DNA from 4 places in the Bradyrhizobium sp. SZCCHNRI1009 genome. Region 1 is predicted to be linked to each of the others. Evidence: predicted binding sites of a transcription regulator. Region 1 holds the regulator's gene; each other region holds the start of a gene.
What was found. The regulator PhoB, encoded in region 1, activates phosphate uptake and scavenging genes when phosphate is short. The targets are predictions, from matches to a motif close to TGTCATNNANCTGTCAT.

Region 1 (7,310 bases):
CTGAACTTCTATTACGGCGATCACCACGCGCTGAAGAACATCAACCTGTCGCTGGGGACCAACCGCGTCACCGCGTTCATCGGCCCGTCCGGCTGCGGCAAGTCGACCCTGCTGCGCATCTTCAACCGGATGTACGATCTCTACCCGGGCCAGCGCGCCGTTGGCCAGCTCATGCTGGACAACACCAACATCCTCGATCCCAAGCTCGACCTCAACCTGCTGCGGGCCCGGGTCGGCATGGTGTTCCAGAAGCCGACGCCGTTCCCGATGACGATCTACGAGAACATCGCCTTCGGCATCCGGCTGTATGAGAAGATCTCCAAGTCGGAGATGGACGACCGGGTCGAGAAGGCACTGCGCGGCGGCGCGTTGTGGAACGAGGTCAAGGACAAGCTCAACGCTTCGGGCCTGTCGCTGTCAGGCGGCCAGCAGCAGCGGCTGTGCATTGCGCGCACCGTGGCGGTCCGGCCGGAGGTGATCCTGTTCGACGAGCCGTGCTCGGCGCTCGATCCGATCTCGACCGCCAAGGTCGAGGAGCTGATCCAGGAGCTCGCCGAAAACTATACGATCGCCATCGTGACGCATAACATGCAGCAGGCGGCGCGCGTCTCCGACAAGACCGCCTTCATGTATCTCGGCGAGCTGATCGAGTTCGACGACACCAGCAAGATCTTCACCTCGCCGAGCGATCGGCGGACCCAGGATTACATCACCGGCCGGTTCGGCTGACGCCGACGACATTGACTTCAGGAGATCATCATGGCCAGTGAACATACCGCCAAGGCGTTCGACAGCGATCTGCAGGATCTCACCCGGCTGGTGTCGGAAATGGGCGGCCTCGCCGAGCGTCTGATCGTCGATTCCGTCGATGCGCTGGTGCGGCGCGACATCGCACTCGGCCAGAAGGTGGTCGCCACCGACGCCGAGGTCGACAAGCTGCAGCGCATCATCGAGGAGCGCGCCGTTCTTACCATCGCCCGGCGACAGCCGATGGCGGTCGACCTGCGCGAGATCGTCGGTGCGATGCGGGTCGCCACCGATCTGGAGCGCATCGGCGATCTCGCCAAGAACATCGGCAAGCGCGTCGCGGCGCTGGAGAGCGACTTCCATCCGCTCAAGCTGATCCGCGGGCTCGAGCACATGACCGACCTGGTGCAGTCGCAGGTCAAGACGGTGCTGGACGCCTATGCCGCGCACGACCTGCCGGCGGCGATGACGGTGTGGAAGGGCGACGAGGAGGTCGACGCCATCTGCACCTCGCTGTTCCGCGAACTCCTGACCTACATGATGGAGGATCCGCGCAACATCTCGTTCTGCATCCATCTGATGTTCTGCGCCAAGAACATCGAGCGCATCGGCGATCACGCGACCAACATCGCGGAGACCGTCTTCTATATGATCGAAGGCCAGCAGATCATGGACAAGCGCCCGAAGGGCGACATGACGAGCTTCGCGACGACGATCCCCGGCAACTGAGAGAGACGGTTCTGACATGGGCGCCCGAATTCTGGTGGTGGAGGACGAGGAGGCGCTGACGACGCTCCTGCGCTACAACCTCGAGGCCGAAGGCTACGAGGTCGAGACGGTGGCGCGCGGAGACGAGGCCGACACACGGCTGAAGGAGCGCGTTCCCGATCTCGTCGTGCTCGACTGGATGCTGCCGGGCCTGTCCGGCATCGAGCTGTGCCGCCGCCTGCGGGCGCGGTCCGAGACCCGGCAATTGCCGATCATCATGCTCACCGCGCGCGGCGAGGAGAGCGAGCGCGTGCGCGGCCTCGCGACCGGCGCCGACGACTACATCGTCAAGCCGTTCTCGGTGCCGGAGCTGCTGGCGCGCGTGAAGGGCCTGCTGCGGCGGGCGAGCCCGGAGCGGCTGGCGACCGTGCTGTCCTATGGCGACATCGAGCTCGACCGCGAGAAGCGCCGCGTGGCGCGCTCGGGACGGCCGATCGATCTCGGCCCGACCGAATACCGCCTGCTCGAGTTTTTCCTGGAGCATCCCGGCCGCGTGTTCAGCCGTGAGCAGCTGCTCGACAGCGTCTGGGGCCGCGACATCTATATCGACGAGCGCACGGTCGACGTCCATATCGGCCGCCTGCGCAAGCTGCTCAATCCGGGCCGCGAGCAGGACCCGATCCGCACCGTGCGCGGCGCCGGCTATGCGCTCGATGATCGCTTCGCCAAGAGCGAGCAGGTGTAAGGGGCGATCGGGCGTGAGGATGAAGCAGGTGTGAGGCGCGAGGGGGCCCGATTGAGGAGATCGCGGTCCGCTTTCCGCCACGCCGCCGCCGTCTTGATCGTGTCTGCTTCGTGGCCCGTCACGATGTTTCGGTCCCAGCGGACGCCCTTGATCAAGACCATCATCATATCTCTAGCCGTCCTGCTCGGCAGCGCGGCGGGCGCCGCGGCCGCCGAGCTCGAAGACGCGGTCGCCGCGGCGGGAAACGGACAGCACGCCGCGGCGATGCGCCGCCTGCTGCCGCTGGCCGCCAAGGGCGATGCGCGGGCGCAGTTCGACGTCGGCTTCATGGAGGCCTTCGGCTGGGGCCAACCGCGCAACCCCGCCGAGGCGCTGGCGTGGTATCGCAAGGCCGCCGATCAGGGCCTCGCCGTCGCCCAGCATTATCTCGGCATCGCCTATGTCAACGGCGAAGGTGTCGCGAGCAATTATGGCGAAGCCGGCCGCTGGTTCAGCCGCGCGGCAGCGCAGGGCTTTGCCCAGTCGCAATACATGCTGGGCCTGATGCTGCTCGACGGTCGCGGCGTGCAGCAGGACGTCGTGCAGGGCTACGCCTGGCTGGTGATGGCGGGTCGCAGCGGCGTGCGATCGGCCCGCCGCGACGTGCAGCGGGTCAAGCTGACGGAGCCGCAGCGCGTCCAGGCCCAGAGCGCCATTGCGGCCTGGCGGCCGAAGCCGGAATCGGCGGAGGCGGGCGTCGCCGCTCCGCGTCCGGAGCAACTGCTCGGGCTCGACCGCCACATCGGAGAGGTCGTCGATCCCACCTCGTGGCCGGCGTCGTCGATCGGCGTCGTCACCGTCGCGCAATACTCGACCGGCGGCTGGTGCACCGGCACGCTGGTCGCGGCGCGCGTCGTGCTCACCGCCGCGCATTGCGTGTTCAACGGCGTCGCGCAGGTCAGCCCCGGCAATGTCCGCTTCCTGGCCGGCATGAACAGGGGCACGCCGGCGGCATCGTCGGTCGCCGACAAGCTGATCGTGGCGCCGGACTTCGTCCCGACCCGGCACGACAGATGGTCGCTCGACCGCTCGCCCGCCGATTGGGCGCTGATCGTGCTGAAGGATGCGCTGCCGTCGAAGCCGGTCGCGGTCAAGGCGCTGACGCGCGAGGAACTGCAGGCTGCGACCACCGCCGGAACCATCTCAGAGATCGGGTACGGTCAGGAGCGGCGCTACTCGCCGACCGGCCAGCGCAATTGCAGCGCCGGCATGACCAGCGATGCCCGTCTGCTGACGGTGCATTGCCTCGCCAATTTCGGCTATTCGGGCTCGCCGATCCTGGCCGAGGTCGGCGGCACGCCGGCCGTGGTCGGCATCTTCTCGGCGTTCCACGAGGAGACCCGGCTGATGTTCGCCGCGCCCGCAAGCCAGTTCGAGGCCGTCGTGCGGCGCGAGATTGCGGCGCAGAGTGCCTCGGCGCGGTGAAGGGGGAGGGGACGAGAGAGGTCCCGCCGCTGGTCACGATCTGTGCGCGACTGGATAGCGGGTTGCCAAGCGAGCGGGCGATCCGGCAAGTGCAGCCGATTTTTTCCTGTAGCTTTCGCCTGCAGCGGGGCTTTACCGAACTGGCCTGGCTCTTGCTATAGTTCGAGTATGACGATTGTTCCAATTGATCATCCTCGTGCCCCGCGGCTGCTGTGGTGGCGGTCGCAGCCCGGCAGGACCGTTGCGCTCGTCGCCTGGCTGGTCGCGGCCAATGCGCTGGCCTGGGCCTGGGCATTCGCGCTCTACGCCGACCGGCCCGCCATCGTCGGCACCGCGATGCTGGCCTGGCTGCTCGGACTGCGCCATGCCGTCGATGCGGACCACATCGCGGCGATCGACAATGTGGTGCGGAAGCTCGTGCAGGACGGTCGCGCCCCGCGCGCCGCCGGCCTCTATTTTGCGCTCGGCCATTCCAGCGTCGTCGTCATCGCCACCATCGTGGTGAGCCTGGTGGCCGGCGCAGATCTGTTGAGTGAGGACAGCGCCATCCGTGCGATCGGCGGCACCATCGGCACCTCGGTCTCCGCAGGCTTCCTGCTGCTGATCGCCTTCGCGAATCTGGTGCTGTTCGTGAACCTCTGGCGCCGCCCATCCCACCCCCATTCCGACATGGACGCCGCCGGTAGCGCCGGGCGGGGCCTGCTCATTCGTCTGCTGCGGCCGGTGCTCCGCGTCGTCTCCCGCGCCTGGCACATGTACCCGCTCGGCTTCCTGTTCGGCCTGGGCTTCGACACCGCCAGCGAAATCGGGCTGCTCAGCCTGTCGGCGACCGAGGCGGCGCGCGGGGCGAGCCTGGCGCATGTGCTGGTATTCCCGGCGCTGTTCGCCGCGGCGATGGCCACCGTCGACACCGCCGACAGCATGCTGATGGCCGGCGCCTATCGCTGGGCGCTCACGGATCCCGCGCGCAAGCGGCGCTACAATCTGGTCATCACCGGCGCCTCGGTCGCGATCGCGCTGGTGATCGGCGGCGTCGAGGCGGTCGCGCTGCTGACGCCCCGGCTTGGCTTCACCGGCGGATGGGCCGAGGTCGTCACTGCGCTGGGCGATGATCTCGCCAACCTCGGGATCGTCGCCATCGGACTGTTCGGCCTGATCTGGGCGGGTGCCATGCTGCTTGGCCGCCGTCCGGGCGGTTCCGAGGATGCGCCGGGTGAGGAGCTTGCCAGCGTTCGCGCCGGGGCGCTAAACCCGAGGGCGAAATAGGATCGAGCGCGCGGGTACGAATGATGGCCGGCTCGGACGAAATGACCAGGATGCTGTGGCTGCAGGGCGCGAGCTGCGGCGGCTGCACGATGTCGATCCTGGAAAGCGGTGCGTCCGGCTGGTTCGATGAGCTGCGCCAGTCCGGCATTGACCTCATCTGGCATCCCTCCGTCAGCGAGCAGACCGGAGACGAGGTCGTGGAGCTACTGGAGGCGATCCGCGACGGTCGCGAGCGGCTCGATCTGCTGGTGCTCGAAGGCTCGGTGGCGCGCGGACCTGGTCAGACCGGCCGCTTCAACATGCTCGCCGGCACCAACCGCTCGATCTATCATTGGCTGCTCGATCTGGCGCCGCTGGCCGACTACGTCGTCGCCGTCGGCAGCTGCGCGGCCTATGGCGGCATTCCTGCTGCCGGCATCAACCCGACCGACGCGGTCGGATTGCAGTTCGAGGGCAGTGACATCGGCGGCGCGCTCGGCGCGGGATTCCGCTCGAAACGCGGGCTGCCGGTGATCAACGTCGCAGGCTGCGCGCCGCATCCGGGCTGGATGATGGAAAGCCTGCTGGCGCTCACCTCGGGCGATCTGACGGCAGACGGCCTCGACGCAGTCGGCCGTCCGACCTTCATCGCCAATCACCTGGCTCATCACGGCTGCTCGCGCAACGAGTTCTACGAGTTCAAGGCGAGCGCAGAGACGATGTCCGAGCGCGGCTGCCTGATGGAGCATCTCGGCTGCCGGGCGACGCAGGCGGTCGGCGATTGCAATCAGCGCTCCTGGAATGGCGGCGGCTCCTGCACCAAGGGCGGGTACGCCTGCATCGCCTGCACCTCGCCGGGCTTCGAGAGCACGCAGAACTATCTGGAGACGGCGAAGCTCGCGGGCATTCCCGTAGGCCTTCCGACCGACATGCCGAAAGCCTGGTTCGTGGCGCTCGCCGCGCTGTCGAAATCGGCCACGCCGCGCCGCGTACGGGTCAATGCGACGGCGGATCACGTCGTGGTGCCGCCGGGCCGGGCCAGTGACAAGCGCCGTCCATGACGCGGATCACGGTCGGACCGTTCAATCGTGTCGAAGGCGACCTCGAGGTCAGGCTCGATATCGAGAGCGGCCGCGTCACCAGGGCGGAAGTGACGGCGCCGCTCTATCGCGGCTTCGAGCAGATCCTGGAGGGGCGGCCGCCGCTGGACGCGCTGGTGATCGCACCGCGAATCTGCGGCATCTGCTCGGTGTCGCAATCGATCGCCGCCGCCGCCGCGTTGCGCCAGGCCATGGGCATTGCGGCAGCGCCAAACGGCATCCTCGCGGCCAACATTGCCCATGCGGCCGAGAACGCGGCGGACCATCTGACGCATTTCTACATCTTCTTCATGCCGGACTTCGCCCGCGACGCCTACGTCGCGCACGCTTGGCATTCGGCTGCGGCCGAGCGTTTCGCGGCGACGAAGGGCAGCGCTGCTCGCCAAGCGTTGCCGGCGCGCGCGCGGCTGCTCGAGATCATGGGCCTGATCGCCGGCAAATGGCCGCACAGTCTTGCCTTCCAGCCGGGCGGGACCACGCGCGCGATCGAGCTCGGCGAGCGCGTGCGCCTCAACGCGATCGCGGCGTCGTTTCGCGGTTTTCTTGAACGCGCCGTGTTTGCCGACAGGCTGGAGAATGTGCTCGCCTTGTCGACGTCGGACGAGCTCGACCGTTGGCGCGAGGGCCGCGCCGGCGACTTCGCGCATTTCCTGCGCATCGCCGACGCGCTCGATCTGGCGCATCTTGGCCCGGGCTCCGGCCTGCTGATGAGTTTCGGCGCTTATCACGAGTCTGACAGTGCGCACTTCCGCGCCGGGCTTCGCACCCGCGATGGAACGACCGAAGCGCTGCCGTCGAATCGGATCACGGAGGACGTGTCGCACGCCTGGATGCGTGCGACCTCGCTCGATCCGGCCGAGAGCCGGACCGAGCCCGACGCCGACAAGCCCGACGCCTATAGTTGGTGCAAGGCGCCGCGGCTTGCGGGAGAACCGGTCGAGGTCGGCGCTCTCGCAAGGCAGGCCATCGACGGTCAGCCGTTGATCTCCGCGCTGCTCGCGGGCGGTCGCGGCAATGTCCGCAATCGTGTCATCGCCCGGCTGATCGAGACCGCGCGCCTCGCGCTGGCGATCGAGCATTGGATCAAGGCACTGCGTCTCAACGAGCCGTTCTGCGACAACAGCGCAAGTACGGCCGACGGCAATTTCGTCGGGCTCGTGGAAGCTGCGCGCGGCAGCCTGGGCCACTGGCTCGCGGTGCGCTCCGGCCGCATCGAGCGCTATCAGATCATCGCGCCGACCAGCTGGAATTTCTCTCCGCGCGACGCGGATGGGATAGCCGGTCCGCTCGAACAGGCGCTG
Region 2 (7,310 bases), on a different contig from region 1:
CAGCACCCCGTCGCGCATGCGGTAGGACACGCGGCCAGCCGTCGGCGCGAGCTGCGCCGACAACATCTGCAAGAGTGTCGATTTGCCCGAGCCGGATTCGCCGACGATGGCGAGCACCTCGCCGGGATAGAGCACGAAGGAGACATCGCGGCAGGCCGCCAGGCGGCCGTAGCTCTTCGCAAGCCCTTCCGCGACGAGCAGCGGCTGATCGGATGCGCTGATCATCTCAGCCATGGGCGCTCTCCTTGTGCGGGGGGACGCTCTGCGCGCCACGATGTCCGGATGCCTGGCGGCCCTCGCAGTAATCAGTGTCGGAGCAGACGAACATGCGGCTGCCCTTGTCGTCGGTCACGATCTCGTCCAGATAGGACTCCTCCGCGCCGCACAGCGCGCAGGGCGCGTCGAACTTGTAACGCGTGAACGGATGGTCCTCGAAATCCAGCGAGACGACCGACGTATACGGCGGAATGGCATAGATTCGCTTCTCGCGTCCCGCGCCGAACAATTGCAGCGCCGGGCAATTGTCCATCTTGGGATTGTCGAACTTCGGCGTCGGCGACGGATCCATCACGTAGCGCGCATTGACCTTGACCGGATAGGCGTAGGAGGTCGCGATGTGACCGAAGCGCGCGATGTCCTCATAGAGCTTGACGTGCATCAGGCCATACTCGGCCAGCGCATGCATGCGGCGGGTCTCGGTCTCGCGCGGCTCGAGAAAGCGCAGCGGCTCGGGGATCGGCACCTGATAGACCAGCACCTGCCCCTCGTGAAGCGGCGCCTCGGGAATGCGATGCCGGGTCTGGATGACGCTCGCCGCTTCCGTCGAGGTCGTGGTGGCGACACCCGCGGTCTTGGCGAAGAACTTGCGGATCGAGATCGCATTGGTCGTATCGTCCGAGCCCTGGTCGATGACCTTGAGCACGTCGCAGGGACCGAGAATGGCCGCAGTGACCTGCACGCCGCCGGTGCCCCAGCCATAGGGCATCGGCATCTCGCGGCTCGCGAACGGCACCTGATAGCCGGGAATCGCGATCGCCTTCAGGATGGCGCGGCGGATCATCCGCTTGGTCTGCTCGTCGAGATAGGCGAAGTTGTAGGCCGGCGCGTTCATTCCGCAGCTTCCTTCAATTCGGGAGCGGCATTGGCCTCGGCGAACTCCCGGCGCAGCTTGCGCAGCAGGCCGAGCTCGGACTGGAAGTCGACATAATGCGGCAGCTTCAGATGCTCGACGAACCCGGTCGCCTGCACATTGTCGGAGTGCGACATCACGAACTCCTCATCCTGCGCCGGTGCAACCATGTCCTCGCCGAGCTCGCGCGCCCGCAGGGCACGGTCGACCAGGGCCATCGACATCGTCTTGCGCTCGCTCTGCCCGAAGGCGAGGCCATAACCGCGGGTGAAGCACGGCGGCTCGGTCGCCGAGCCCTTGAACTGGTTCACCATCTGACATTCGGTCAGCTCGACCGATCCGAGCGGCACCGCGAAGCCGACCTCCTCGGCCACGAACTCGACCTCGACGTCCCCGAAGCGGATTTCGCCGGCGAAGGGATGGTTGCGGCCATAGCCGCGCTGGGTCGAGTAGCCGAGCGCGAGCAGAAAGCCCTCATCGCCACGGGCCAGGTTCTGCAGCCGCAGATCGCGGTCGGCGGGAAAGCTCAGGGGATCACGGGTGAGATCGCCGACCGGCGCGCCAACCTCGGCTTGCGGCGACGGCTCGATCAGTCCGTCCTGACCGAGAATATCGGTGACACGCGGCGTCGGCGCATTCGGCGCCTCGGCACGGGCCGGCAGCTCCGGCTCGACGCCGGCCGCCAACTGCGGATCGAGCAGCCGATGCGTATAGTCGAAGGTCGGCCCGAGCACCTGGCCGCCGGGAATGTCCTTGAAGGTCGACGAGACACGCCGCTGCACCCGCATTGCGCCGGTATCGACCGGCTCGCTCGCGCCGAAGCGCGGCAGCGTCGCGCGAAAGGCGCGCACCAGAAAGATCGCCTCGATCAGATCACCGCGCGCCTGCTTGATCGCCAGCGCCGCGAGCTCGCGATCGTACAGCGAACCTTCGCTCATCACGCGATCGACGGCGAGCCCCAACTGCTCGGAGACCTGCGCCAGCGACAGCTCCGGCACATCGCGATCACCCCGGCGCTCATGCGCCAGCAGCCGGTGCGCGTTCTCGATGGCGCGCTCGCCACCCTTGACGGCAACATACATGCCTCACTCTCCTGCGGAAACGAGCCGGGTCGTTCGCGGGATGGCGACGATGGACGAGCCATCGACCAGCACGACGTCGACACCACGCGGAAACAGCCTCTCATTGATCGACAGCCGCTCGAACAGGTCGGTCGGCGCGACCGTCGCACGGAACGATGTCGTCCCGTCGATGCCCGGACCACGCAGCTTGAACGTCGGCCCCCGGGACACGCTCGGCACCTGCAGGACCAGCGTCGTCGAGCGATCGGGATATTCGGCACTGCCGAGCGCGAATGAAGTCAGATCGGGAAGCGTTTCCGGGTCCGCCGCGACCGCAAAGCAGGCGAGCGCCGCGTCGGCGACGATCGGCGCCCCCGTATGAAACTTGAGCCAGGCGCCGACCTCGGACGTGCCGGCGAGCGGCGCATCAAGCCAGATCGGCGTATCGTGATCGAACAGGGTCAACGCGATCGCGGCGGCACCTGGCATCAACGACGACGGCCGGCCGACATCGCCCTCGACCTGTCGCAGACTTCCCGGACGCGCCATGGCCTCCATGACGATCCGGAAGGTGGATTGCGCGGACAGCACATTGTCGGCGAAGCCGGGCTGCAGATCGGAAGCGGCGGCACCCATCAGCCTTCTCCTCGCACCATCGTATAGAAATCGACACGCGTGGCCGCAGCCTGCTCCGCGCGGTGGGCCCGCGATGCACGCATCTGCGCCTGCAGCGGTGCGACCACCTGCGTCTCGATCGATCGCACATGGCTTGATGACTGGATCATCGCGTCACACAGCGCGATCAGGCGCGCCTTGCCGGCGTCGCGTCCCAGCACATAGCCGAACCCGACCTCGCCGCTCTCGAGCCGCACCGCGGCGCGCGACACCGTCGCCTCGCCGACATTGAACGGCGCACCGTCGCCGCCGATCCGTCCCCGCAGCATCACCAGGCCATTCTCCGCCGGACGAAGATCGCGATACTCAGGCACCGCGAGGTCATTCAGCCTGGCGCGGATGTCCGCATGCGAGGCATGCGCCAATACCCGCATCGCCGCCCTGCGCCGGTCCTGCATCGTGGTCTCGCCGTCCATCGTCATCCCGATCTTGCCGTCTCGAAGTTGTCTATGTTAATAGACAACTTCGTAGCGAAGCGCCATGACTGTTTGATGACATGGGCGTGATTTCAGGCCGGACAGCGGAGAGCCGTGGATGAGCATGCAAGGCGCCGACTCGGGCGTGGCGCTGTGGCGGCGGGTGGCCGACGGCATCGAGCGCGACATCGCCGACGGCCGCTTCGCGGCCGGAACGCGCCTGCCCGGCGAGACCGAAATCGCCGAAACCTATCGCGTCAACCGTCATACGGTGCGTCGCGCGCTCGCGACCTTGGCGGAGCGCGGCCTCGTGCGCGCCGAGCGCGGCAGCGGCACCTATGTCGAAGCGCCTCGTCTGTCATATCCTCTGAGATCGCGCACCAGGTTCTCCGAGATCGTGGGGGCCGGCGGGCGCGAGCCGCGTGGACAGCTGATCGCAGCGTCCGAAGAGCCCGCGACGCGCGAGCTCGCGCGCGAGCTGCGATTGAAGACGGGCGCACCATTGGTGCGGATCGAGGCGCTGCGTCTCGCCGACAAGACGCCGATCTGCGTGAGCACATCCTGGCTGTCGGCCGAGCGTTTCCCCGAGGCCGGCCACATCTTCGCGTCGGTGCGCTCGATGACCGCCTTGCTCGCCCATTACGGCATTCGCGACTATCGCCGCGGCGCGACCAGAATCACGGCGGCGATCGCCGACGCGAGCGACGCCGCGCGGCTCGACCTCGCGCTTGGCCGTCCGGTGCTGGTGGTCGACAGCACCGATGTCGATGCCGACGGGACGCCGCTCGTCAGCAAGCGCTCGCGTTTCGCCGCGGAGCGCGTGACGTTCGAGGTGGAGAGCTAGACCAGACGTCCGCTACTCCCCCGTGCGCGCTCAGTCGATGAGCGAGCCGTCCTGATTGAAGAACGGATGCGGCCCGTCGAAATCTCCGATCGGCACCTGATGGGTGACGACCGTTCCGAATCCCGGTCCTGGAAACCAGGCATGAAGGTGAAAGGCCGGCGGCTCGACCCGGAAGGATGGCGGGCGCAGCTCGGCCAGATCGAGCGCGACGGCATGGTTCGGCGCTGGACAGATCGTGCAGGGAATGCCCGCAAACCGGGTCAGCGTCGCGCGATGAACGTGACCGCATCCGATCAGTTGCACCCGCGGATGGCGCGCGAGGATCGCCGCGAGATCGTCGGCATTGCGCAGGTTCTGCCGGTCCATGTGCCAGATGCCGGTGGTGAATGGCGGGTGGTGCAGGAACAGCAGGGCCGGCCTTTCGCTGGAGGTGGACAGCCTGGCATCGAGCCATTGTAGACTCGCCTCGTCCAATTCGCCATGCGGATGGCCGGGCACGCTGGAATCGAGCAGAAGCAGATCGAGACCGGCCAGTTCCACATGCTGGTTCAGTGGCGCCGACTGCTCATGAGCAGCGCCGGGAAACGCCGCGCGCATCAGTTCGCGGGAATCGTGATTGCCTGGTACGGCGGCGAATGGAATCTCGAGGCCGGCAAGAAGATCTTTCAGATGATCGTACTCGGCCGGCGACGGCGTATCGGCGAGATCGCCCGAGATCACCACCAGATCGAGCTTCGGCGCGAACCGGTTGAGCTCCATGATGCAACGGGCCAGCGCACGCGCCGTATCGACGCGGCGGTAGGCGAGCCGGCCGGGCCCCTTGATGTGCAGGTCGGAGATCTGGGCAATGGTGACGGGGCTCTTGGTCATCGGCTGATCAACCCTTCTCCGGCAGCAGACGAATGGACTCGGGCGCAATCCGCAGGCCGATCCGCTCGCCCGCAGCGACCCTGATCGTATTCGGCGCGTCCACGGTCAGTGCGATCGCGGCGGCATCGCGGACAACGATCCGCTGCCGGTCGCCGGCAAAGCGGACGCTGTCGACGACGCCGGTCAGACTCGATGCCGCGGCGTCGACGATCGCGATCGTTTCCGGCCGAACCATCGCCACCGCCAGGTTGCGTGGACCGGGATCGGCGATCGGCTGCCGGCCTCCCGGCAGAACGAGCTGGCCGCCGTCGAGCGGCGCCTCGATGATGTTGGCCGCGCCGACGAACTCCGCGACGAAACGATCGGCCGGCGCAAAATAGACCTCTTGCGGCGTCCCGATCTGGGCGATAGCGCCCTTGCGCATCACGACGATGCGGTCGCCGAGCTCCATGGCTTCAGCCTGATCATGCGTGACGTAGATCGCCGTGATGCCGAGCGTGCGCAACAGGCCGTTGAGCTCGCCGCGCAAGCGCTCCCGCAAGGCGGCATCGAGTGCGGTGAGCGGCTCGTCGAGCAGCAGCACGCTCGGGCGGATGGCGACTGCGCGCGCCAGCGCGACGCGCTGACGCTGACCGCCCGAGAGCTGATCGATGCGCCGGTCTTCAAGACCGCCCAGATTGGTCAGCGCGACCAGCTCGGCGACGCGCGCGGCGCGCTCCGGCTTGGCCACGCGGCGGATCTTGAGCCCGTAGCCGATATTGTCCGCAACCGTCATGTTGGGGAACAGCGCGTAGGACTGGAACACCATGCCGACATTGCGCTTCTCGATCGGCTGTCGCGTCAGATCCTTGCCGTCGAACAGCACGCGCCCGCCCGCATCGGGTGTTTCGAGCCCGGCCACGATCCGCAGCAGCGTGGTCTTGCCGCAACCGGACGGCCCCAGCAGCACCAGCGTCTCGCTCTGCGCGATGTCGAGCGTGGCGCGCGCGAGCGCGCACGTCCCGTCGGCAAAGGTCTTGCCGCAATTCTCCACCTTGAGGGCGGCTCCATGCCGGGTCATCGTGCTCACCGCAGGCTTCCTCTCTCGCCGACCCATTGCATGGCCACCAGCAGCGGGATGATCATGACGAAGAAGATCAGCGTGTAGGCGGATGCGACCTCGAGCCGCATCGATGCGTAGCTGTCGGCGAGACCGACCGGCAGTGTCTTGGTCAACGGCGTATGCAACATCCAGGTCAGGTTGAACTCTCCAAGAGATAGTGTCACCACCATGAGGCTGCCCGCCAGGATGCCGGGCGCGGCGTTGGGAACGATGACGTCGATGAAGCGGCGCCATGGCGCGGCTCCGACCGATGCGGCGCCTTCGTCGAGCGATGTCACGTCGATCGTCGAGAACACCGCCATGACGGACCGCACCATGAACGGCATCGTGAAGATCACATGGCCGACGAGGATGAACAGCCACGAGCGACGGAAGCTTCCGGCCCCGCCATAGGTGAGCAACAGCGCCAGCGCGATGGCGAGCCCGGGAATCGCGAGCGGCAAGGTGATGATCTCCTCGACCAGCCGCGCCAGCCGTCCGCCGCGAACGTACAGCGCGTAGGCCGCGGGAACACCGACCACGAGCGTGACCGCCAGCGTACCCAGCGCGATCAGGATCGACGCCATGATCGTGCCCGCGTAGAGCTCCCAGACCTGGGCCACCCACTGCAAGGTCACGCCGGACTGAATGCCGCGGAAGTAGTTGACGGTCACACCCGCCACGATCGAAAGGCCGGCCGGCACGGCCAGGAAGGCAGCGACCAGCAATGTGAACAGCAGTTGAAGGATGAAGATGGCTCTGTCGCGCACGTGCCTACCCTGCCGCTGCCACGGAGCTGCCGGCGAAGGAGCGCGCCAGTGCCAGCATCAGCCAGGTCATCAGGCCAAGCCCGACCGAGAGCGCCGCCGAGGTGGCAAGGTTTCCGGCCAGCGTGAACTCCGTGTAGATCAGCATCGGCAACACGTCGATGTTCGTGGCCAAGGTGAATGCCGTTCCGAACGCGCCCATCGCCGTCGCGAACGCGATCGCTCCGGACGCGATCAGCGCCGGCGTCAAGGCCGGCAGGATCACGTCGCGCAGCACGGCCCAGGGGCCGGCGCCGAGCGAGCGCGCGGCCTCCTCCAGGCCCGGATCCAATTTCTGCGCGGCAGCCATGATCGTGAGGATCACCCGCGGAATCGAGAAATAGAGATAGCCGAGGAACAGCCCGTAGATCGAATAGGCGAATACGAGCTTGTCGCCGGTGAGCCGGGACGAGATCTCGCCGATCAGC
Region 3 (7,310 bases), on a different contig from region 1:
GCAAGCACGGCGTTCTCGTGGCTGCCCGTAAAGATGACCTGGGAGAAATAGGTGTCGGGGTCGATGCCCATCTGGCTCATCTTGAAGCGCGGCATGTTGTTGCCAGAGGTCGAGTTCGGGTCCACCAGGCCGAGATTCTTGCCCTTCAGATCCTCGAGCTTCTGGTACGGGCTCTTGGCGAGCACGTAGAACACTGAATAATAGCCCTTCGAGCCGTCCGAGTTGACGTCGATCACGAAAGCGTCCGTCTTGACGCCCGTCACGCGCGCGCGGGCGAAGGAGGCCGGACCATAATAGCCGATGTGAATGTTGCCGGCGCGCTGGCCCTCGATGACCGCGGCGTAGTCATTGGCGACGCGCAGCGTCACCTTGACGCCGAGCTCCTTGGAAAGATAGTTCACGAACGGCGTGTAACGCTCGACGACACCCGAGCCGTTTTCGGCCGGGATCGCGGCAAAGGTGATCTCCGGATATTTGGTTCGCCAGTCCTCGGCCGAGGCGGACGAAGCGAACGACAGAGCGGCCAAACCGGCCAGAATGAGACGACGATTGATCATGGAACGTCCTTCAAGTTTCAGGGGACGATGTCAGGATTGACACGACAGATGCGCCCGCAGCACGCAGGCAATCAGGCGACGGCAACTTTGCCGACAGCCGGAACGGATTCGGGAGCTTTGGGCATTGCCGGCGGCATCACCTCGTCGGCCTCCAGATCGTACAGCTCGCGCGCGATCTGGCCGGTGAGCGCCGCCGGCAGATCGTCGAACACGACCCGACCATTCGCCATTCCGATCAATCGGTCGCAATAGCTGCGCGCCAGATCGAGCGAGTGCAGATTGCAGATCACGGTGATGCCGAAATGCTTGTTGATGCGCAGCAGCGCGTCCATGACGATCTTGGTGTTGCGCGGATCGAGCGAGGCGATCGGCTCATCGGCCAAGATGATTTCCGGATTCTGGACCAGCGCGCGCGCGATCGCGACGCGCTGCTGCTGCCCGCCCGAAAGCTGATCGGCGCGCTGCGCGGCGAGGGAGGCCATGTCGAACTGCTCGAGCGCGGACAGCGCCATGGCAACATCCGCCGCCGGCCAGAGCTGCGCCAGAGAGCGCCACGACGGGATTTCGGCGAGTCGCCCCATCAGGACGTTCGTGAGCACGTCCAATCGGCCGACCAGATTGAACTGCTGGAAGATCATCGCCGAGCGCGCGCGCCACTGCCGCAGGTCGCGGCCGCGCAGCGCCGTCACATCGAGATCCTTGAAGAGAATGCGGCCGCCGCTCACAGGACTCAGGCGATTGATGGACCGCAGCAGGGTCGACTTGCCCGCGCCGGAACGCCCGATCACGCCGACGAAGCTGCCGGGTGCAACAGAGAAGGACGCATTGTCGACCGCGGCTTTCATGCCAAAACGGCACGTCAGGCCATCCACCACCAGCATTGAATTCTCCAGACGCCTCGCTTTGGCCTATCGCTAACGTCTCGATTCTACAGTTATGTGACAGCAACACTGCGGCGCCACATCCGTCCACATGCCGGTCGGCAGTCATGCAGATGTCACGCCTCTGTCATAGGGGAGACCCAACACCTTCACAGGCGTAGAGACAGGATGCGAGATGGCCGGCAAGCTGCTTTCGATTGAACCTACCGTCGACCCTTCGGCCAAGCTCCAGGACGTGACGCTCGGCGCCTATTGCGAGATAGGCGCCCGCACCATCCTGCAGGAGGTGACGATGGGCGACTACTCCTACGTGGTCAACGATTCCCAGATCACCTACACGACGATCGGCAAGTTCTGCTCGATCGCGGCGATGACCCGGATCAACCCGGGCAACCACCCGATGCAGCGGGCGACGCAGGCCCATTTCACCTATCGCGCCAGCGCCTATTTTCCAGGCGAGCCCGACGATGCCGAGTTCTTCGCCTGGCGGCGAGAGCATCATGTCCGGATCGGACACGACGTCTGGATCGGCCATGGCGCGATCGTGCTGCCGGGCCGCAACATCGGCACCGGCGCGGTCGTGGCGGCTGGCGCCATCGTCACCAAGGACGTTCCGGCCTATACCATCGTCGCCGGCAATCCGGCGCGCCCGATCAAGCGCCGGTTTCCGCACGAGGTCGAGCAGCGGCTGCTGGATCTGGCGTGGTGGGATTGGAAGCACGAGGCGCTGCGCGCGGCGCTGCCCGATTTCCGCAAGCTCGAGATCACCGCGTTCCTGGATAAATACGAGGCCGCTCTCGACGCCCTCGTCCCGGTACGGCAGAGTGCCGCCCCATGACCGATATCTCAATCTCGCGGGGCCGCTGCCTCGTCGACACCGACCTCGTGGACACCTCCTTGATCATATCCGGCGACGTCATCGCCGGCATCGGGACACCGGGGTGCCGGTCAGGTCTCGAACTCGACGCGGAGGGGCTCACCGTGCTCCCCGGCATCGTCGACATCCACGGCGATGCGTTCGAGCGCCAGATGATGCCGCGCGCCGGGGTCGATTTCCCGACCGACGTCGCGCTGATCGACAGCGACCGCCAGGCCGTCAGCAATGGCATCACCACGGTCTTCCACGCAACGACCTGGTCATGGGAGCCGGGCCTGCGCAGCGCCGACAATGCGCGGCGGCTGCTCGAATCGATCGAAGCGCTGCGCCCGCAGCTCGCGGCCGACACGCGCTTTCATCTGCGCCACGAGACCTTCAATCTCGACGACGAGGAGGAAATCGGCCAGTGGCTCGCCGATCGGCGCGTCGACCTGTTCGCCTTCAACGATCACATGGACTCGACGGTCGCGAGCCTGGACACGCCGCACAAGCGCCAGCGCATGGTCGACCGCACCGGCCTGCCCGGCGCGGAGTTCGACCGGCTGGTCGCGCGCATCGCCTCTCGCGCGGATGCCGTTCCAGCCTCGATCGCGCGGCTGGCCGACATCGCACGCAAGGCTGGCGTCCGCATGCTGTCGCACGACGACGACAGCCCGGCCATGCGCAAGGCGTTTCGCAGCCAGGGCGTGACCATCGCGGAATTTCCGGTCAACGAGGAGACTGCGCGCGAGGCCGCTCAGGGCGGAGACGCGATCGTCTTCGGCGCGCCCAACGTCGTTCGGGGCGGCAGCCATACCGGGTGGACGCGAGCCAGCGACATGATCGCCAAGGGCCTCTGCTCGGTGCTGGCCTCCGACTACTACTATCCAGCGCCGCTGCTGGCGGCGTATCGGCTCGCGGCGGACGGCGTTCTGCCGCTGGCACGCGCCTGGGATCTGATCTCGGGCGGCCCCGCACGCGCGGCCGGACTGGCGGACCGTGGGACGCTGGCCGAAGGCCGCCGCGCCGACGTCATTCTGGTCGATGACCGCGTGCCGTTGCGCCCCCGCGTCGTCGCCGTCATCGCGTCCGGCCGGCTGGTCTATCTGGCCGAGACCCATCGGCTGAACGCAGTGCCCGTGCGCACCATCGCGGCGGAGTAGCAGATCATGGTCGATGCGCCCCGCTACGCGATCTACTACGCCCCGGCGGCGACGACGGGCTTGGCCGGATTCGGCGCGAGCCTGCTGGGTTACGACGCCTGGAGCGGCGACGAGCCGAGCTTTCCGGAAGAAGTCGTTCGCGCGGTTCCCGATTGGGCCGAGCTGAGCGCGGACCCGCGCAAATATGGCTTCCACGCCACTTTGAAGGCGCCGTTCGAACTGGCCGATGCGCAGAGCGAAGCCTCGCTCCGCGACGCCTGTGCGGAGTTCGCGGCAAGGCCGCGCGCCATTCCGATCATTCGTCCCATCGTGGACTCGATCAGCGGCTTCGTCGCGATGATCCCTGGCGAGCCCTCGCCGGCGCTGCAACAGCTCGCAGCCGATTGTGTCCGGGCGTTCGAGCCGTTTCGCGCGCCGATGACCGCCGCGGACCGTGCACGGCGCAAGCCGGACCTGCTGACACCACGACAGCGCGATCATCTCGATCGCTGGGGCTATCCCTATGTCATGGAGGATTTCCGCTTCCACATGACGCTGACCTGCCGGCTGTCCGACGAACGACGCCGGCCGATCCTGACGATGCTGCAGCAGAGATTTGCGGCGCTGTCGCTGACAGAGCTCCGGATCGACCGGATCGTGTTGTTCCGCCAGCCCAACGCCCGCCAGCGGTTCGGCATCATCGGAGACTGGCCGCTCACGGCCGTCCAGCGCATCTAGGGACGTCGGTTCGGCATGGCCGCATGGTGCGGCCGCGCCTGCCGGTCGAACAGCGCGACCGGCAATCTCGTCGGACCTACACCGCCTTCGTCAGGGCGCCATCGATGATCAGATTGGTTCCCGAAATGCGGCTTGCGAGCGGGCTTGCGAGCATCACGACGCCGTAGGCCACCTCCTGGGCTGTTCCCATGCGCCCCGTCGGATTCAAGCCCATTGCGGTCTTGAACAGGTCAGGCGATCCATTCTCGATGTTCTGCCAGATGCCGCCCTCGAAATAGGTGTTGCCCGGCGACACCGCGTTGACGCGAATGCCTTTGCCGACCAGTTGATGCGCGAGGCCCTTGGCGTAATGGATCAGCGCACCCTTGATCGCGCCATAGGATCCGGCGGCGAAATCGACTTCAAAGCCCGACACGCTGGAGATGATGACGATCGAGGCCGACTTCGACTGCTCCAGGTAAGGAATGGCTGCCGCGATCGCGTTGACCGTATGCATCATGTCGGTGCGAAAGGACTTCTCCCAGGTCTCCGGAGAGTCGCCCACGGCGAGCGCGCTGACGTTGCAGACCACGCAATCGATTCCGCCCAGCTCCCTTGCCGCGCCGTCGACCCAGCCCTTCAGCGCCACGGGATCGGCGACGTCGACGCCCTGCCCCCACGCCTTCACGCCTTTCGACGCAAGTGTCGTCACGACCTTGCCGACTGCGTCGCCGTCGCGCGCGCAGATCGCGACACCGGCGCCTTCCTCGGCGAACAATTCCGCGATCGCAAGGCCAATACCCTTGCTGCCGCCCGTCACCAGCACGCTCTTGCCGGCCAATCCCAGATCCATGATCGTCTCCTTTCAATCAGTTTCGGTTTTCAACCGTGATAGCCGGCGAGCAGAGCCTTGTTGACCTTGCAGATGTAGGTGTATTTCGGATTGACGACCTGGGTGCAGCGCGCCTCGGCGACCTGGCCGAGCAGCATGTAGGCCTCCGGCGCCGGAATCCTCCAATCGTCCTCCAGCCAGTTGATCATCTCCTCGAACGCGATCCGCATCGCGTCCTCGAGCGGGCGCGCGCAGCCCAGCGTGCAGATGTGCGTCGGCGTCTCGATTCGCGGATGGTTCAGCCGCGCCGGCGCCTTGTCCAACGACACCTTCACGGTGAGGTTCGCGGCGATCTCGATCGCGCCCATGCCGTTGGCTTCGCCGTCGCCCTGGATGGCGTGGCAATCGCCGAGGAAAAGATGCGCGCCGTCCTTGTTGACGCGGAAGAACACCGAGTTGCCGGAGGTGATCTCCTGAACGTCGAGATTGCCACCATGCGGCCCGTTGTCCACCGTCAGCACCGCGCCATGCACCGGCGCGACCCCGGCAACGCCGATCATCGGCCGGACCGGAAGCTTCACATGCTCGTTCCACAGCACGTGGCCGTCCTCGACCGCGACGACGCGGGTCTGGATGCCGAACTCCTTGCGCCGGACCCAGTCCGGAAACATGCCGATGCCCGGCCACAGCGCGGTGAAGCCGAGCCGGTCGAGCTCCATGTCAATGATGTCGAGCCGCAACATGTCGCCAGGCTTGGCGCCGCGCACCTCGATCGGGCCAGTCGCACCGTTGACGTAGGGCAGCGTCACGTCGCTCTCGACCAGTTGCTGGTCGAGCGCGCGGATGGTGCCGTCGTTGACATTGATCGCGCATTCGACGACGAAGATCTCGCCGGGATCGACGGCCGCGATGAACTCATTGTCGCCCGAGAGCGCGTATTTTATGTTGCCGGCCTTGCCGATGCGCTTTGACATGATCACTCCCTGCTATCTCCAACGTCGTTGCATCATCGCGGCTGCCGCCGCCACGGCATCAGCAGCCGCTCGATCTTGCCGACCGCAAACGTCAGAACCAGCGCCAGCGCGATCGTCGCAACCAGCGCGGCGAACACCTTCGGAATGATATAGAGCGACCCGGCCTTGAAGATGGCGTGCCCCAGCCCTTCGGAGGAGGACATGAACTCGCCGACGATCGCGCCGATCAGGGCAAAGCCGACGGTGAGCTTCAGCCCCGCGAAGATGTCCGTCAGCGACGCCGGCACCACCAGCTTGCGGAAGATCTGGAACTTGGACGCGCCGAGAGTGCGGAACAAATTGATCTGGTCGGGATCGACGCCGGTGGCACCCTTGTACGAGGTCACCAGGGCGACAATCACGACCGACAAAGTCGACATCGCAACCTTCGAGATCAGCCCGGTGCCGAACCAGATGATGATGATCGGCGCCAGCGCGATGATCGGAATCGAGCCGAGCGCGATCACGAACGGCTCGACCACGCGCGAGACGAAGCGCGAATACCACAGCGACAGTCCGATCAATGTGCCGATGCAGTTGCCGACGAAGAAGCCGAGCAGCGTCTCCAGCCCGGTGACGGAGGTGTCGCGCCACAGGCTGCCGTCATAGGCCATCTGCGCGAGAAACTTGAGGATGGCGGACGGCGAGCCGAACATGAAGGCGGCAGCCTTGTTCTGCCCGGTCGCATATTCCCAGAAGGCGAGGAAGGCCGCCAGGACGAGAAGCTGGGTGACGAGCACGGCAAGCGTGGTGCGCAGATGCAGCCATCGCCGCCCACGTGTCGGCGTCCGAACCGCCCGTGCCTCGGAGACCGGTGTCGGTGCCGAGCGGACCGGCGGCGCGTCGATGTCGGCGGTCATTGCAGCACCACGTCGAGATCGGCCCAAATGCTGCGGACGTAGTCACTGAAGCCTGGCGTCTGCCGCACCGAGATCACGTCGCGGCGCTCGCTGCCGAGCCCAATGTCGTAGACCGCCTTGATCTGCGTCGGCCGCTTCGACAGCACGATCACCCGGTCGGCGAGTGACACCGCCTCCTCGATGTCGTGGGTGATCAGCAGCAGCGAACGGCGCCCCTGCCGGACCAGGCCCACCGTGTCGTTCTCGATCAGGAGCTTGCTTTGGAAATCCAGCGCGGCGAACGGCTCGTCGAGCAGCAGCACGTCGGGCTCATTGACCAGCGTGCGCGCGAGCGCCACCCGCTGGCGCATGCCACCGGACAGGGTCGCGGGATAGTGGTCGGCAAAGCCGTGCAGCCCGAGCTGGTCGAGCAAGGCCCGGCAGCGGTCCTCCGCTTCGGCGGCCGGAACGCC
Region 4 (7,310 bases), on a different contig from region 1:
CATGCGTCAGCGGCACGACCGGCTCGCCATCGGTGCGGTCCATCGCGGCCACGATCCACTTCGCCGTCCGCTGCTCGATCGAATGGATCGCGTTGCAGGCGGTCGACTGGAACATCTGCGCCAGCATGCAATCGGCGTAGCGCGCGAACACGTGGCGCAGCGTCTTGGATTGCAGCTTGGCAGCCGCCAGGCGGGACAGCGGCAGCCGCGCGAACGGGCCGCCGAACTTGACGACGATCCGCGTATAGGCCGGCAGGAAGCCCTCGCTGACGATCCCGCCGACGGCGCCCTCGCGGCCGACTAGGATGGTCTCGACGTCGCGGCCGTCCTCATTCGGAACGAGATAGGACGTCAACGCCGGACCGCAGGGAAAATGCACGATCTGCACGTCGTCGCCCGGACTGTAGAGCAGCTCGTTCGGCGTTGCCGTGTCCTCGACCAGATGCGGCGAGATCAGCGCGTAGTCGGCCGGACTGAGCCGCCGCAGCAGGTTGTTGTAGGGCCGTTCCCGGCTCAGCGTGGTCACACCCTGGCTCAGCATCGTCATCCCCCCTGCGCAACGCATGTGCGTGATCCGTGCTCCTTGTGTTCACAAGTGCACCGACACAGGAACTCTGATATGCTGCCTTGGTTCCAGGAACCCGCCAGCGCGCTCGAGAGGAGGCGCCGGCCGCGGGGTCCATCCCTCCTCCTGGAACCCGCAGATCCCATGACCAGCTCGCAATCAGGCGTGCCCGAGTTCTATCAGCATGTGCTGGTCGTCGAAGACGACCCCATCATTGCGCTCGGATTGGAAGACACGATCACCGACCTCGGCGTTCCCGACATCAGGATCGCAGCCGACGTCGCCACCGCGCTCGCCATGATCGCCGAGCGTGTCCCGCAATTCGCACTCCTCGATGTCGGCCTGGTCCGCGAGAAGAGCTTTGCGATTGCCGAGCGGCTGGCGGCGCTCGGCATTCCCTTCGCATTCTCGACCGGTTATGGCGCCGACCGCGTGCCGGCCGCATTCGCCGACCGGCCGCGGCTGCCGAAGCCGTGCCCGACCGAGGCGCTGGAGGCCGTGCTGCGGCGACGCGATTAGTTGCCGTCGCAGCACGCGATCGTGTTGCCGCCGAGCAACAAGACCTCAGCCGAGCTTCGGATCGAGCGTGGTCGACCACAGCGCGACGTCGGCGCGATCCCGCAGGGTCACGGTCATCTGGCCCGTTGCGCCTTCGATCTTGACGTGGCCGAAGAACTGCATACCGGCCGATGGCGGCAGGTTCTGCTTGTCGAGGCCGGGCGCCTTGATGAAGCGCACCTCGGGGCCGAAGGTGTTGTCGAGCTCGTTCGGACCGAACGTGCCGGCATGCAGCGGACCGGAGACAAACTCCCAGAACGGCTCGAAGTCCTGAAACTGCGCCTTGTTCGGATCGTAATAATGCGCGGCCGCGTAGTGCACGTCCGCCGTCAGCCACACCGTGTTCTGGATCGGCGCCGTCTTGATGAAGCGCAGGATCTCGGCGATCTCGAGCTCGCGGCCGCGCGCCGGGCCGTCGCCCTGGGCGATGGCTTCCGAGCCCTTCTTGTTGGCCGCGTCGTCATAGACGATGATGCTGAGCGGCATGTCGGAGGCGATCACCTTCCAGGTCGCGCGCGAATTGAGCAGCGCCTGCTTCAACCAGCGCATCTGCTCCGGCCCGATGAAGTAGGACGCCGGACCGTATTTGTCCTCGAGATTGGGACCGTTGGCGCCGCGGTAGCTACGCTCGTCGAGCACGAATACGTCGAGATGCGGGCCATAGTTGATGGTGCGATAGACGCGGCCCGGCTCGATGATGCTCTCGCGCATCGGATACATCTCGTGGAAGGCGCGCGCCGCGCGGGCCGCGAGCAGCTGGATGTTGCGCTCCTTGTAGCTCGCCGGCAGCTCCTTGGAAGCCGACCAGTTGTTGGTGACCTCATGATCGTCCCACTGCACGAAGATCGGCACCTCGGCATTGAAGGCGCGAACGTTCTCGTCGAGGAAATTGTATTTGTGGGCGGCTCGGAATTCGTCGAGCGTCTCGGCGACCTTGGCCTTCTCTTCCACGGTGAGGTTCTTCCACACCTTGTTGTCCGGCAGCTTTACCTCGGACTTGATCGGGCCGTCGGCATAGATGGTGTCGCCGGAATGCAGGAAGAAATCCGGGCGGTGCTTCTTCATCGTCGCAAAGGTGAACATGCCGCCATCATCGGGATTGATGCCCCAGCCCTGCCCCGCCACATCCCCGCCCCAGACGAACGAGACGTCGCGCTTGTTGCCGGGCGCGGTGCGGAAGCGGCCGGCCACGGCCTCGCTTTCGACCGCGGTATGCGACAGGTCGCGGAACTTGACGCGGTAGAAGATGTCCTGGCCGCTCGGCAGGCCTTCGATCAGCATCTTGGCCGTGAAGTCGCTCTCCGGAAGCGCGGCGATCGGTGGCAGCGCCCGCGCGTCCTTGAACGATTCGGTGGTCGCCACCTCGACCAGCATCTGCGACGGCCGATCGGCACGCGCCCAGACCACGCCGCCATCCATGCCGACGTCGCCGGACTGCACGCCATGCGTGATCTGCGGCCGGTCGGCGGCGCGGCTCAGATAGGGCATCGCCAGCGTCGTGACGCCGGCTGCGGCGGCCGTCGACAGGAAGCGGCGGCGGGACAGGGCTGTGTGCGGTCGAGGAATGCGAAGCGTCATGCGGATCTCCTGGTCGGATCGCGCGCGGGAGCAGGCGCGAGTCACGGCCCGGCAGACCTAGGAAAGATTGATGACGCTGGAATTACAATCGCGCCCCGGCCGCCGCGTGACACGGCCGCAGCGCAAGCGTGGTCCGACCTCAGGTGCCGGCGGCACGCAACTGCGCGCCGGTTCGCTGCAGATTGGCGGGCATGCTCATCAGGATGAGCTTGCGATCGGCCACCGCGTTGTGGAACTGCTCGAGCGCGATGTTGAACGCGGTCAACGCAGCGTGCTCGATCGCACCGTCCTCGAAGAAGGTCAGCGTGTTGCGCAGGATCTCGTCGGCCTCGCTCTGCAATTGGTCGAGCTCCTCGGTCGAATCGCTCCTGCGCGCGATGGTGATCATCTCCAGCAGACGATCGCGCAGCGAGGTGTTGATGGTGCGTTCGTCGCGCTTGAGATAGCCGGCGAACCACGCACCGGCCGAACCCATCGCCGAAAGCGCCATCAGGCTCCACCAGATGTAGTCGCTGTAGCGGTCGAGGAAGGTCTTCTCCTCGCCGTCGACGAACGCCGCCGCGCCGGGATGAGCGGGGATCGCCGCGTCCTTGTCGGTGTCCGGCGTCTCGATCTTGGCGGCAAGCGGAAATTCCGACAGCAATTGCTGGCGCACCGAGAACAGCTGATGCGTGAACGTCGAGACCGTCGAGTCGGTGAGGCCCTTGCGTGCCACGATGTGGTGATTGAAGCTGATCGTCTTCACTTCATCTTCGGGGCGATCGGGCGCCCCGCCGAACGCGCCGGCCGGAATCTCGGTGGCCTCGTATTCGGGATGGTTCTGTGCGATGGCTGCGGCGGAATCGATGGCCAGGAACGTCGGAGGCCCGCTTTCCTTGGTGGCGGCGGCGATCGCATCCGCCGTGATCTTGCTGTTGATGGGACCGGCCGCCAGATAGACATCGGCCCTCTGGCTTCGGACCGCTTCGGCGGCCTCGGTGATCGGGAATTGGACGATCTCGACCTTGCTGGGGTCGACGCCATATTGGCGCAGGATGACCTTCAGCAGGTTCGCGTTCGCCGGCGTCCGGCCGATGATGCCGACTTTGTGGCCCGCGAGCTGCGAGATCTTCGTGATCTTGGCGCCACCTTTGCGGCTCTTGCCCTTGCCGGACGAGGGCACCCAGAGGATGACGACGTTCTTGCGCAGCGTCGCCACCGCCTGTGCGTTCTTTGGGACCTCGAGGTCACCCCGCACGATCGCAAGATCCACCTTGGCGGCGGCCAGCGCCTGCGCGCTCTCGGCGGCGCCCTCGGTCGGAACCGGCCGCAGCCTGACGGAGGCGTGCGACTGGGAAAAGGCCTGGGTCAGGGCCTGGACGACCTTCAGGTCGTCGCTGTTGGGCGGACCGACCGCGATCTTGAGCACCACGGGACGCATCGCAAAATAGTAGGCACCCGTCAAAGCGCCGACGACCGCAAGGATCCCGGCGATGACGATGAACACGGCAGGGCGCATCCGTGAGCGCTGCGCTGGCGTGGTCTGAGCATCTACCAGATTCTGTCCTCCGGCGGTCCTGGGCCCGGGCGATGCCACAGGCGGCTTCGTCTGGCCACGTCGTCCTTCGATAGAGCTGAACTGTAGCAAATTTCTTGTCCGCCCGGGGTGACATCTGCGTCATGGTTACCATCGCACCAGCCACCGGGGGATCGGGACAGGTCCGAGCCCCTCCGGCAACGGCCTGTGACAAGGCTCTGATCGGGCGGACCCCGGCGCGATCCGGCTGGAGGTAGACCCCGCAATCGCCCGGATGTTGCCACGTGTCCGGTCGATTGCACCACGAGAGGAGATCGAGATGCCGCAACGATTGTCGGCGGAGGCACGCGCCACTGCCTTGCGGGAGCTTCCCGGCTGGTCCGAGGCGGTGGGCCGTGAGGCCATCGCCCGCACGTTCACATTCACAGACTTCAACGAAGCCTTCGGCTTCATGACCCGCGTCGCCCTGGTCGCCGAAAAGGCTGACCATCATCCCGAGTGGCGCAACGTCTACCGCACCGTCGAGGTGGTCCTCACGACCCATGACGCCGGCGGCGTGACCCTGCGCGACATCGAGCTCGCCAAGGCGATGAACGCGATCGCCGCGACGATGCGCGGCTGAGGCCTTGGCGACGACGGCACGCGCCTTGCGGCCGGCGTCGCCATCACCACATCCGAGGGCGAGGACCGCGCCCCCGGCGCCGTCTGGAACCGGAGATCGGACATCATGTCGGATGCGACCGACTACAGCGTTGGCTTCGAGCCCGCGGAGCGGCTGGCCCGGGATCGCGAGACCCTTCGCCGTCGTTTCTGGATCAAGTTCAAGAAGGTTGTCGCGCGGTTGCCATTCGCCGAGGAGCTGCTTGCGGCGTATTACTGCGCCTTCGACAAGGAGACACCCCGGCACGTACAGGTCGCCCTGCTCGGCGCCATCGCCTACTTCGTCGTGCCGTTCGACTTCATGCCTGACGTGCTGCCCATCCTCGGCTTCACCGACGACGCGGCGGTGCTCGCCACCGCCATCCGCATGGTCGCCTCGAACATCACGCCCGACCATCATGCCGCCGCCCGCGCCGTACTCGCGCGGCTGGCGGCAGACAAGAACGCTGACGTCGCGAAGGACGGCGAGACGATCGGCTGACGACGGCTCCGGCCGGGCAAGCCGGGCGCCCGCAGTCAGCGCCTCGGAAGGGCGCAAAAGCAAAAAGCCCCGCATCCGCGCGGCTTTTCTCTTGATGGGACGTCGTCGAACGCTCCGAGCTCAGCGCTGGCCGCGCGCCTGGGCGCGGGCGCTGCCGGTCTTCTCGGCCTCCCAGGCCTGGTACTGCTTGAACAGCGCCTCGCGGTCGGCCTGGCTGGGCATCGCCCTGCCGGCGCTGCTCTGCTTCAGGAAGTCGTCGAAGCGGTCGCGTTGCGCGCCTTCCATGGCATGGCTCTCCAGCCATTTGCTGGCGGACGGCAGCCGCTGCCAGCCGGCGAGCGGGGCCGACAGCGAAACCTCCTTCCACTTCGGATGGAACGGCGGATTCTGGAATGCCGGGAATTTGGTGAAGAAGGCGTCGACGAAGGTTGCGAGCTTGCGATAGCGGTCGGTGTTCGGCGCCCAATTGTAGGCGGCGAGCACGGCCGGCACCGCGATCGTGTCGACCTTCTCGCCCTCGGCGATCAGGTTCGGGTAGTCCTTCGCCGTCAGGGTCGCGGGCAGATAGTCGGTCTGCAGCGGTCGATCGTAATCGACGTTGACGAGATGGAAGCGGCCGTCGTTCACGAAGGTCGAGACCGACTTGTAGGGCTTGCCGCCGACCACGATGACGGCATCGAGCTCGCCGCGCTTCAGCTTCTCCATCGCGATGCGCTGCTCGATGTAGGCGAAGTTGGCGCGCAGGCCAAGCCGCTCGAACACCGTCAGCGCCGTGACGAAGGTGCCGCCATTCGGCAGGTCGACGCTGACGCGGCGGCCCTCGAGGTCACGCAGGTTGCGCACCGCGCGCGGCGCGATCACCTGCATCTCTTCATTGTAGAGCTTGGTGACGTAGGTGAACTGCCGCTTGATGTCCTTGGCGAAACCCTTGCGCTCGAGATAGTCGAGCGTATCGGCGCGGACGATGCCGAGATCGACGCCCTGCAGGAACAGAATGTCGGCCACGCTCTGCACCGAGCCGCGGCCGACGATCGGCAGGACGCGCAGATTGTTGCCGTCGTCGAGCAGCGAGGCCAGGTCGGCGCCGAACTGCACATAGGTGCCGCCGATCGTGCCGGTGATGAGCGTCACCGTGTTGGCGTTCAGCGCCTGCTTGGTCTGCACCGAGCCGAACTGGAAGATCGCCTTGAGGCTGTCGCTCACCTTGGCCGGGTCGAACTCGCCTTCCTCGGCGTGGGCAGCAAAACCGCACGCTATCATCATTGCGGCTAGGGCCGCTCCAACAAGACGTCGCATCTGTCCCCCTTGATGTAAGGCTGGCACATGGTTGCGAGCCGGACGCGGGCAGCGCCAAGTCTCGGCTGGCGTCGCCCCTGAACGGACCCGAAAATCATGCGTGAAACAAAAAAATGAAACGGGGCGGCATCGCTGCCGTCACGAGCGTTCAGTTCTGCAGCTGATCGAGCCTGCGCTGCGCCTCTGACGAGCCGAGTTGGGCGGCGCGGCGGTACCAGTTGCGAGCCGCAGCCGGATCGGCATTGATGTTGCGGATGTCCTTCGTTCCCAGCACGTGGGGATCGTAGGTCTGCGCCAGCATCAGCGCCGCGGCCGGTTCTTGCGCCTCGGCGGCGCGCTCCAGCAGCAGTCGCGCCGGCGGGATGTCACCCGCGGCCAGCAGACTCTTGGCGCGTTTCATGATGCCCGCGAGTTCGTCGGGATCGAGCCGGCGGACCTGCGCGGGCGGCGGAGCGGCGGTCACGGCGCCGAGGCCGGGTGCGACGATTGCCGATCCCGCGCCAGGCGAATTGATCGAGGACGGCTCCATCGCGCTCGGGGCCGGCGCGGCCGGTGCCGTGGCGAAGCTCGGCGGCGCTGCAACCGGCGCAGGCTGCGTCACGCTGCGATTCTGCAGCGCTGTCTGGTAGGCGTTGGCGATGTCGTCACGCGTCGGG

Region 2: a site for PhoB is predicted at 3,346-3,362, ahead of phnF (phosphonate metabolism transcriptional regulator PhnF). Genes of this name have one in related genera too.
Region 3: a site for PhoB is predicted at 1,553-1,569, ahead of phnC (phosphonate ABC transporter ATP-binding protein). Genes of this name have one in related genera too.
Region 4: a site for PhoB is predicted at 2,772-2,788, ahead of QX010_RS14570 (alkaline phosphatase D family protein). Genes of this name have one in related genera too.

What each region holds. Positions count from the first base shown of each region.
Region 1 is NZ_JAUEUL010000012.1:60,879-68,188, forward strand. It holds gene pstB (phosphate ABC transporter ATP-binding protein PstB) at 1-729, shown strand, start outside; gene phoU (phosphate signaling complex protein PhoU) at 760-1,476, shown strand; gene phoB (phosphate regulon transcriptional regulator PhoB) at 1,493-2,200, shown strand; gene QX010_RS21045 (trypsin-like serine protease) at 2,348-3,664, shown strand; gene QX010_RS21050 (HoxN/HupN/NixA family nickel/cobalt transporter) at 3,833-4,930, shown strand; gene QX010_RS21055 (HupU protein) at 4,954-5,970, shown strand; gene QX010_RS21060 (nickel-dependent hydrogenase large subunit) at 5,967-7,310, shown strand, end outside.
Region 2 is NZ_JAUEUL010000006.1:165,596-172,905, reverse strand. It holds gene phnK (phosphonate C-P lyase system protein PhnK) at 1-234, opposite strand, end outside; gene QX010_RS13790 (alpha-D-ribose 1-methylphosphonate 5-phosphate C-P-lyase PhnJ) at 227-1,111, opposite strand; gene QX010_RS13785 (carbon-phosphorus lyase complex subunit PhnI) at 1,108-2,211, opposite strand; gene phnH (phosphonate C-P lyase system protein PhnH) at 2,215-2,826, opposite strand; gene phnG (phosphonate C-P lyase system protein PhnG) at 2,826-3,281, opposite strand; gene phnF (phosphonate metabolism transcriptional regulator PhnF) at 3,400-4,125, shown strand; gene QX010_RS13765 (phosphodiesterase) at 4,156-4,995, opposite strand; gene QX010_RS13760 (ABC transporter ATP-binding protein) at 5,003-6,055, opposite strand; gene QX010_RS13755 (ABC transporter permease) at 6,061-6,846, opposite strand; gene QX010_RS13750 (ABC transporter permease) at 6,851-7,310, opposite strand, start outside.
Region 3 is NZ_JAUEUL010000006.1:154,534-161,843, reverse strand. It holds gene phnD (phosphonate ABC transporter substrate-binding protein) at 1-557, opposite strand, end outside; gene phnC (phosphonate ABC transporter ATP-binding protein) at 629-1,438, opposite strand; gene QX010_RS13720 (DapH/DapD/GlmU-related protein) at 1,614-2,276, shown strand; gene QX010_RS13715 (alpha-D-ribose 1-methylphosphonate 5-triphosphate diphosphatase) at 2,273-3,457, shown strand; gene QX010_RS13710 (DUF1045 domain-containing protein) at 3,464-4,174, shown strand; gene QX010_RS13705 (SDR family NAD(P)-dependent oxidoreductase) at 4,251-5,006, opposite strand; gene QX010_RS13700 (acetamidase/formamidase family protein) at 5,036-5,959, opposite strand; gene QX010_RS13695 (ABC transporter permease) at 5,992-6,858, opposite strand; gene QX010_RS13690 (ABC transporter ATP-binding protein) at 6,855-7,310, opposite strand, start outside.
Region 4 is NZ_JAUEUL010000007.1:7,293-14,602, reverse strand. It holds gene QX010_RS14580 (Crp/Fnr family transcriptional regulator) at 1-541, opposite strand, end outside; gene QX010_RS14575 (response regulator) at 710-1,084, shown strand; gene QX010_RS14570 (alkaline phosphatase D family protein) at 1,130-2,701, opposite strand; gene QX010_RS14565 (TAXI family TRAP transporter solute-binding subunit) at 2,841-4,187, opposite strand; gene QX010_RS14560 (4a-hydroxytetrahydrobiopterin dehydratase) at 4,537-4,839, shown strand; gene QX010_RS14555 (YkvA family protein) at 4,945-5,358, shown strand; gene QX010_RS14550 (TAXI family TRAP transporter solute-binding subunit) at 5,479-6,654, opposite strand; gene QX010_RS14545 (hypothetical protein) at 6,803-7,310, opposite strand, start outside.